Regions from separate parts of the Proteiniborus sp. DW1 genome, predicted to be linked through region 2. Evidence: a T-box and tRNA genes for the amino acid it is inferred to sense, from the RefSeq annotation. Region 2 holds a T-box; the other holds one or more tRNA genes.
The links. The T-box of region 2 lies ahead of DW1_RS12745 (proline--tRNA ligase). A T-box ahead of a tRNA ligase gene usually reads a tRNA of that ligase, here a tRNA-Pro.

Region 1 (4,444 bases), on a different contig from region 2:
ACTCTTTCATAAATTTTATCAATGTTATTTTTAATATAAATCGATAATCCCTCCCTATGTTAATCAATTATAAGTCCTTCTTTAATCTTACTTCCATTAACAAATACTTCATCATACATTTGCATAGTATTAAATTTCTGAACTTCACCATTTATTTCAAGCTCTATTACACTATTAAGCCCAGCCCCTTTACTTACAATAGTATGCTCATTATGGCTAGCTAATATTTTTATTGGTCTAAATTTAACTATTCCGCTTATATCTTTAATATAAACACCCTTTATTCCATCTTTTTCTATTATGGACTTACTTGGAATTATCAGTCCCTCATATGTGTTTTTAACTATATGGATATCTAAGTATCTTTCATTGTAATATTCGTGGAAATATTCCGTTAGTTTTAAGATAATAAAGCATTTGTCATTTTCTTTAACAAGTCTTACTACTCTAGATATTATTTTTCTTTCATCATCATTGATTTTTATGTATATTGTCTTACCTTCTTCAAGCTTGTCCATTCCCTTAGAATCAACTTCCGTCATTATATACCATGTGAAATTATCTATTATCTTATAAACAGGCTCTCCAAAATTAACTATATTCTTTTCTGTCAAGTCTGTTTTGTTTACATCTATAAGTCTATAATCACTAGATTCATAATCATTGATTTTGCTTATTGTAAAAATATCCTCTAAACCATCTAGCTGGTAGCTTATTATTCCAGATTTTGGAGCGTAGCTTACATGTTTAGAACTTTCCATATTTTTGATAATTTCATTCTTTCGTTCTAGGAGATTATCTAAGCTATTAGACATGAGACTATTTTGCCCTGCAACTAGCTGTTGCTTGTCAATAGTCATTAGTAAGGTATCCCTGTGTATAAGAGCATCGCTATAATTTCCACTTAATATACTATTTTGAAGTTCATCAATTATTGAAGCAATATTATCATGTATTTTATTTTTATCTTCATTAAGTATTTCCTTATTATCTGATGATTTTTTTAATATCTCTATCTGTCTATTTATCTCTTCTAACTCATTTGAATATGTACTCCCCTCTGCTCTGTTAATTCTAGCAACTTGAACTCCCTTAGCCACCTTTTCACCTTCTTGCTTTAGCAAAGATACAGTACCTTGAGTTTCTGACTTATATACAAACTCATCTTTAATAACTATTCCTTTAGAAGAAACAATATCTTCTATAACTCCAGCCTCAGCAATAACAGTCTTATGAATTCCTATGGAAAATACAGGTATCATTCTAGAAAAAATATAGGATACTACAATTATTATTAAAGTAATTCTAAATCTTTTACGCTTAATTCTTTTTTTTTTCGTTCCTCTTGAGACATTAGACCACCTCTTGCCTATTATAATTCTTCATACAATTCTATTTTCCTTCAAACTAAAACGAAAAAATTCAGAAATTCTAAATTATGAAGCATTTATTTGAAAAAGCATCCATATTTACTTACTACTTTTATTTTTTTGATTTTATCTAATTCAAAGCTTTTTACCTCATCTTTATGGGTCACTAATAATAGCTCTCTATTTTTAGTTTTTGCTCCAATTACTATTCCATCTACTTTATCGTTATTATATAAAGTTACCCTTATCTCATCTCCTGATTTTAATTTGACTCCACTTAAGGAGAAAAACTTCATGTCTGTTTCATCAATATGATCCTGGGTCACAGATTTTTTGCCTAAAACTATTATATTATCACTTAAATAGAGTTTTTCTTTAACAACTACTAAAATATATCCAATTATGCTCACTAAAAAAAGCATTATCAAAACCAATATAATTTCAGATAAGAACATAATATACCTACTTTCTATTAGCTTTATATAAAAAGTATATCATAAATTCAAGAACTATAAAACATATAGAAACAACTAATATTAAATCTCTATTTTACTACTGATACATAAAATTAAAGAAAATATTCACTTAGCTTTTTGATATTTTTATGATATAATATTACTTATATTATTAACAAAATATCCTATGAGCTTATTTTATGAATGCTTTACTTATGATATTATCGGGATGTAGCGCAGCATGGTAGCGCACAAGTCTGGGGGACTTGGGGTCGCAGGTTCAAGTCCTGTCATCCCGACCAGTTTATAGTTTTATATAGTCAACTAACGTTGTAAATTAGCCATTCATATTATAAGTATTTTGATTAAAAGCTGTATTTTTTAATTGGATGCATAAGCAGCTTACATATTTAATGACAAAGGTGGCTTAACAGCCACCTTATTTCATTTTAGATTTCATCTTTACAAAATATTTTAGAAACCTACTCTTATTAGTGAAAAAATTTATGCTATATAACAATTTATCATAGATTTAGTTTTATTTATCCCTCAATATTTTCTTGAGATACTCCTCCACATTTTCAATATCTAAGTTTAATCCAACTTTTCATTCCTCACATTCTTTTTAAAGGATACTTCTGATAAATGATAGAGAATTTAATCTTATTATTTTATTAATTTTGCTCATAAGTTATAACCCCTAAACTTCTATACTTCTTCTATACCTTTCATTATATATTTTCGTAACATCTTATTGAAAGTTTCATACTATATATTACACCCATTAGGAGCTCCCTTAAAAAACAATTAAAAATTAACTAGTAGGAGGTAGTAATACTATGTCAAATCAAGGAATATTTGGTTCGAATGATACTCTACTATTTTTCTTTATATTATTAGTGCTAATATTCTGTAGCTGTGGATTTTTCTTTTAGTTCTAAACAGTCGAGGTTTTACCCTGACTTGTTTATTTTGATCACAAAATCTAAGTTTAGTAATTAATCATCCATCTATTAAAAAAACACCTGACTTATTATATTCAACTCTTCTACAAATTGTTTTATTTAACTGCCTGTATTTTTGGATATTATGCTCAGGATTTTGCTTTAGGCTTCCTTCAAATTCCATGTCAGCATGAACACCCTTGCCCTCAGCTAACGGTTCCTATCATCAAGCTCGCACTGGACTTTCACCACCAAGTTGTTGAACATGCCGAGTGCATACACAAAAATGGGAAGGTGCCCCTTCCCATTTTATATTATGATACAGATTAGCCCTCCGCTTGAATCATTTACTATTCTCTCTAAAGTTCTCTGCATTTTACTTCTGGCGTCTTCTGGCATCATGTTTAGTTTGCTTTCCAGCTGCTCTTTTACTAAATCATGTAAGGACTTCCCAAACATATTTGATTCCCATATCTTTGATGGATCGCTTTCAAACTCATCTAATAAATATTTTACTAACTCTTCGCTTTGCTTCTCAGTTCCTATTATTGGAGAAACCTCAGTAGTCAAATCTGCCCTAATAAAATGCAGGCTTGGTGCCATAGCCTTTAACTTGACTCCAAATCTATTTCCTTGCTTGAAAATTTCTGGTTCAGCTAAGTCTAATTCTTCCAGACTAGGAGGCACTAATCCGTATCCTGTGAGCCTCGCATCATTTAAAGCTCTTTCAACCTTATCAAATTCTCTCTTAGCTTTAGCTAAGCCTGTCACTAATCCTAGCAATTGATGTTCACCGTCAATTTTATATCCAGTTAGTTCATTCAAAATTCTGTAGAATAACTGCCCATCAACATTCATCTCTATATTTGCTACTCCTTCTCCAAGTTCAATTCCTTTGATTTTAACATTGCTTATTATATCTAATTCCCCAAATTTATTTACAGCATGATTTATCTCACTTAATCTTTGAAGATTGTGAACAATTTCTTTTATGGAATTAAAAATGGAGCTCTTTACCCAATGATTCTTTGGTAACCCTTCAATCCATTGTGGTAGATTAATGTTTATCTCTTTAATTGGGAATTCTAATAATACCTTTTCAAGTATGTGATTTATCTCTGTCATCTCCATATTTAAACAATCTACAGCTATAACTGGCACTTTATATTTCTCTTCTAGATTCTCTCTTAAAGCTATAGTACTATCTAACTCTGGGTGTTTTGAGTTAAGAAGTATAACAAAAGGTTTATCTAATTCCTTAAGCTCACTGATAACTCTCTCCTCAGCTTTTATATAATTTGATCTGTCTATATCAGTGATTGATCCATCTGTTGTAACTACAATTCCTATTGTTGAGTGATCTGTAATTACTTTTCTTGTACCAATTTCAGCCGCTTCCTCAAATGGTATTTCTTTTTCATACCATGGGGTTATTACCATTCTAGGTATGTTATTCTCTTCATGACCTAATGCTCCTTTGACTAAATATCCAACACAATCCACCATTCTAACTCTAAATTTCACATTATCTTTTAAAGTTAGTTCTACTGCATCAGTAGGTACAAATTTGGGTTCTGTTGTCATTATTGTTTTTCCTGATCCACTTAAGGGTAATTCATCATTTGCTCTTTCTTTCTTGAACTTATTGTCTATATTTGGTACAACCAGTTTTTCC
Region 2 (4,444 bases):
AATGATAGCTACTATGATAAAGCCAACATCAGGCACAGCATTAATTGATGGAAAAGACTTGATTAAGGAACCAGATAATATAAGGGGGAAGATTGGAATACTATTTGGTGGAGATACAGGGCTTTATGATAGATTAACAGCTAGAGAGAATATTGAGTATTTTGGACTTCTTAATGGCATGAATAAATCGGATATATCTAAGAGAATAGATATGTTATCTAAAAAGCTGGAAATGGAAGAGTATATAGATAGAAGAGTTGGAAAGTTTTCAAAAGGTATGAAGCAAAAGGTATCTATAGCTAGGAGTATAGTTCATAATCCACAAATAATGCTACTTGACGAGCCAACAACAGGATTAGACGTAACATCTGTAAGAATAGTACATGAATTTATATTAGACCAGAAAAAGGAAGGGAAAACTATTCTTTTCTCTAGTCACTCAATGAGTGAAGTTGAAAAATTGTGTGATATAGTAGGAATAATAAATAAAGGGAAACTAGTTGAAGTCTCCACTCTAGATGAGTTAAAACATAAGTTTAAAGGTAATAACCTAGAAGATATATTTGTTGAGTTGGTAGGTGAGAAAAGTGAATATTAGATATGCTATGATTGTGCTTAAAAAAGAGCTTAAAGATACCTTTAGGGATAAAAAGACTATATTTTCAAGTATAATAATACCTATATTGATATTTCCTATTATGGCATTTGCATTAGGATTTGGAACTAGTGAGCTGATAAATGATGAACAGAAGCCTATAGATATTGCGATTATAAGCAATGGTGAAACGAAACTAGAAGAGTACTTTAAAGAGACAGGTCAAATAAACATAATTGATGTTGACGACCCAGATAAAGCTTTAGAGGAGTTAACAGTTAGAGCTATAGTAAAAGTTGAAGAAGGTTTTGATAATAAAATTGAAAATGGAACAATGGGAAATGTAGAAGTTATTTATGACCAGTCTAGTCAAAAGTCAGATATGGCTACATCAAGACTCAACCGTATTATAGAAGCCTATTCCCAATCTATTACCAATGAAAGACTTAATGCCTTAGGAATAGATCTTGAAGAATTAAAGGCAGTAGCCATAAAGAATACATCTGTTTCTAAGGATGGTGGAATGGGAGTAATGATCTTTTCTATGATATTCCCTATGCTAATAACTGTATATTCTGCAATAGGTGGATTAGCTGCTGCTACAGACTTAGGAGCAGGAGAAAAGGAAAGACAAACATTAGAACCATTGTTGACTACTCAAGCCAGTAGATTATCTATACTAGGTGGAAAATTCATTGCAGTATTTATATCAGGAGTAATTGGTACTGCTGCATCATTAATAGGCTTTTTTATCGCGTCTAAGATGAATCCTAGTTTTTTAGGAACAGGGGTAGTATTGCCGTTAAGTCATATATTAGTCATAGGACTATTTTGTGCGGGATTAAACTTAGTATTTAGTGGTTTAGAACTTACTATAAGTTTCTATGCAAGAAACTTTAAAGAAGCTCAAACATATTTGGCTCCATTATCGGTAATACTACTAATACCTGCTTATATGACAATGTACTTAGATGGAAAAGCAATACCCGAGGTGTATTTCCATATTCCTATAATAAATACTATTGCCATCATTAAAGAAGCATTAGTTCAGATAATCGATCCAGTACATATACTAATAGTATTAGGTTGGACACTAGTATACATAATAGCTTCACTTTTATTAACAGTAAACATGTTCAAGAAAGAGTCTGTAATATTTAGAGCATAATAAAAAATAATTGACAAAGCAAATATTTTTTAGTAATATTAGCTTTAATCTTATAAATAAATATTAAAAGCGTTGAAGGGAAATAGTAGATATTTAAGGTATACAGAGAGGAAGTCCTAGGCTGAGAGATTTCTAACCCAATGAATATTGAACCCATCCCAGAGCTTCTAGACGGGAAAATAAAAGTCTAGACGGTTTTTTACCGTTATTTATTTCGAGTGGATTATATATTTTATAATCTATTAGGGTGGTACCGCGGATATAACCTTCGTCCCTTTTTTGGGATGAAGGTTTTTTTATGACCTAACCCGATTTCCTGAACGCTTTTCTCAGGAAATCGATGGTAGGTCAAACGCACCAAGCGCCAAATTTATGTGAGCGACAGCGAGCAAATAAATTTGTGCAGCTTGACTGCGAAATGTCTAACCCGATTTCCTGAACGCTTTTTTCGGAAAATCGATGGTAGGTCAAACGCACCAAGCACTAAATTTATGGAGGGCAGTTGAACAAATAAATTTGTGAGAAGTAACTGCAAAAAATTTTCTGACCGTTTATGTACGTCAAATAGTCATTGAATTTAATTTAATAATGGAGAGTGATATATATGAAAATGTCAAAACTTTATATGCCAACATTAAGAGAAGTTCCTTCAGAGGCAGAGCTTCCTAGTCATCAGCTTTTACTAAGAGCAGGAATGATTAGAAAGCTAGTATCAGGAGTATATTCTTACTTACCACTTGGAATTAGAGTATTAAAAAAGATTGAACAAATTGTAAGAGAAGAAATGGATGCCATAGATTCTCAAGAAGTTTTAATGTCTGCTATACAACCTGCAGAACTATGGAAAGAGTCTGGTAGATGGGACGATTTTGGTCCTGAGATGTTTAGATTATATGATAGAAATCAAAGAGAATTTTGTCTAGGACCTACACATGAAGAAATATTTACAGATCTCATAAGACATGAAATAAAGTCTTACAAGCAGCTACCACTTAGCCTTTATCAAATACAGACTAAATATAGAGATGAAAAAAGACCAAGATTTGGTCTTATGAGAGCAAGAGAATTCATAATGAAGGATGCATATACTTTTGATATAGATGAAGAAGGTATGAGAAAATCCTACTATGATATGTGGAAGGCTTATGAGAAAATCTTTACAAGATGTGGATTAAAATTCAAGGTAGTTGAAGGTGACTCTGGTGCCATGGGAGGAAGTGACTCTCATGAGTTTATGGCAATGTCAGAGTATGGTGAAAGTGCAATAGCTTATTGTGATAGTTGTGACTATGCTGCCACAGATGAAAAAGCAAATTGTCTATATGAAGTTAAGTCCACTACTGAAGAAAAGCTTCAATTGGAAAGGGTTCATACACCAAATGCTAAAACAATAGAAGAAGTGTCAAAGTTCTTTAATACATCTCATGAAAACTTTGCAAAAACATTATTATACAAGGCAAAAGACGAAGTGGTAGCAGTAGTTATCCCAGGGAACAGAGAACTTAATGAGATCAAACTAGTTAAAGTACTAGGTATTCCAGAGCACGAGCTAATGATGGCAGATGCAGAAACAGTAAAGGAAGTTACAGGAGCAGAGGTAGGTTTTGCTGGACCTATGAATTTGAAAAAGGACATTAAAATCATAGTTGATTCAAGAGTTACAAAGATGACCAATTTCATAGTAGGTGCTAATGAAACAGATTATCATATTAAGAATATAAACTACGGTAGAGATTTTGAAGGAGAGGTAGTAGAAGATATACTGCTAGTTCAAGAAGGAGATAAATGTCCTAAGTGTGGAGAGCCACTTAAGATGGATAGAGGAATAGAGGTAGGTAACATATTCCAACTAGGGCTAAAATACAGTAACGCACTAAATGCTACCTTCTTAGATGAGAATGGTAAAGAACAAAAAATATTTATGGGTTCACACGGAGTAGGAGTAACCAGAACAGCTGCTGCTGTAATAGAACAATGTCATGATGAAAATGGAATCATATGGCCATTATCAGTAGCCCCATATCATGTAATAATTACTGTAGTAAATGTTAAGAGTGAAGAGCAAGTCGTTCTAGGTGAAAGACTGTATGATGAGCTTTCAAAGGCTGGACTAGAAGTATTAATTGACGATAGAAACGAAAGAGCAGGAGTTAAGTTTAAAGATGCAGATTTAATTGGTATACCTATTAGAATTACAGTTGGTAAAAGAGCAAACGAAGAAATAGTAGAATTCTCATTAAGGAGAGAAGGAGAAAAAGTTGAAGTAAACACAAGTGAGATAATGGACAGGGTAAGAGCAGAATTTAAACAACAAGGACTAGAATTATAGAATAAAAGCTACCGTATTAGGCGGTAGCTTTTATGATTAAATTTATAAGAGTTAGAGAATAAAAAAATTAAGCTGCGAGGTTGAGAAGACTCATGTTATAGATATCTATTAATCAACATATTCTTATGATAAAATAATTCTTAAATAAAATTATATAAGGGGGATGTGGTTATGTATATTGGGGTAGATATAGGGGGAACAAATGTTACTGCTGGAGTAGTCTCTAATGATGGGAATATTTTATTCCAGAAAAGCTGTCAAACTTTACCTTTTAGAGGATGGAATACTGTGATACAAGATATAATTGAGTTGATTAAGGATGTTTCTAACCAAGCTCCAGACTGTGAAAAAG

Region 1: it encodes a tRNA-Pro, which carries the amino acid that the T-box ahead of DW1_RS12745 (proline--tRNA ligase) is inferred to sense. The anticodon was not compared.

Annotation. Positions count from the first base shown of each region.
Region 1 covers NZ_FMDO01000038.1:42,102-46,545, forward strand. Annotated here, with positions in the region: gene DW1_RS09745 (YggS family pyridoxal phosphate-dependent enzyme) at 1-41, opposite strand, end outside; gene DW1_RS09750 (biotin/lipoyl attachment domain-containing protein) at 60-1,379, opposite strand; gene DW1_RS09755 (hypothetical protein) at 1,448-1,825, opposite strand; tRNA gene DW1_RS09760 (tRNA-Pro) at 2,051-2,127, shown strand; gene DW1_RS15920 (hypothetical protein) at 2,828-2,953, opposite strand; gene spoIVA (stage IV sporulation protein A) at 3,079-4,444, opposite strand, start outside.
Region 2 covers NZ_FMDO01000052.1:9,359-13,802, reverse strand. Annotated here, with positions in the region: gene DW1_RS12755 (ABC transporter ATP-binding protein) at 1-598, shown strand, start outside; gene DW1_RS12750 (ABC transporter permease) at 588-1,763, shown strand; T-box leader at 1,827-2,042, shown strand; gene DW1_RS12745 (proline--tRNA ligase) at 2,368-4,092, shown strand; gene DW1_RS12740 (ROK family protein) at 4,264-4,444, shown strand, end outside.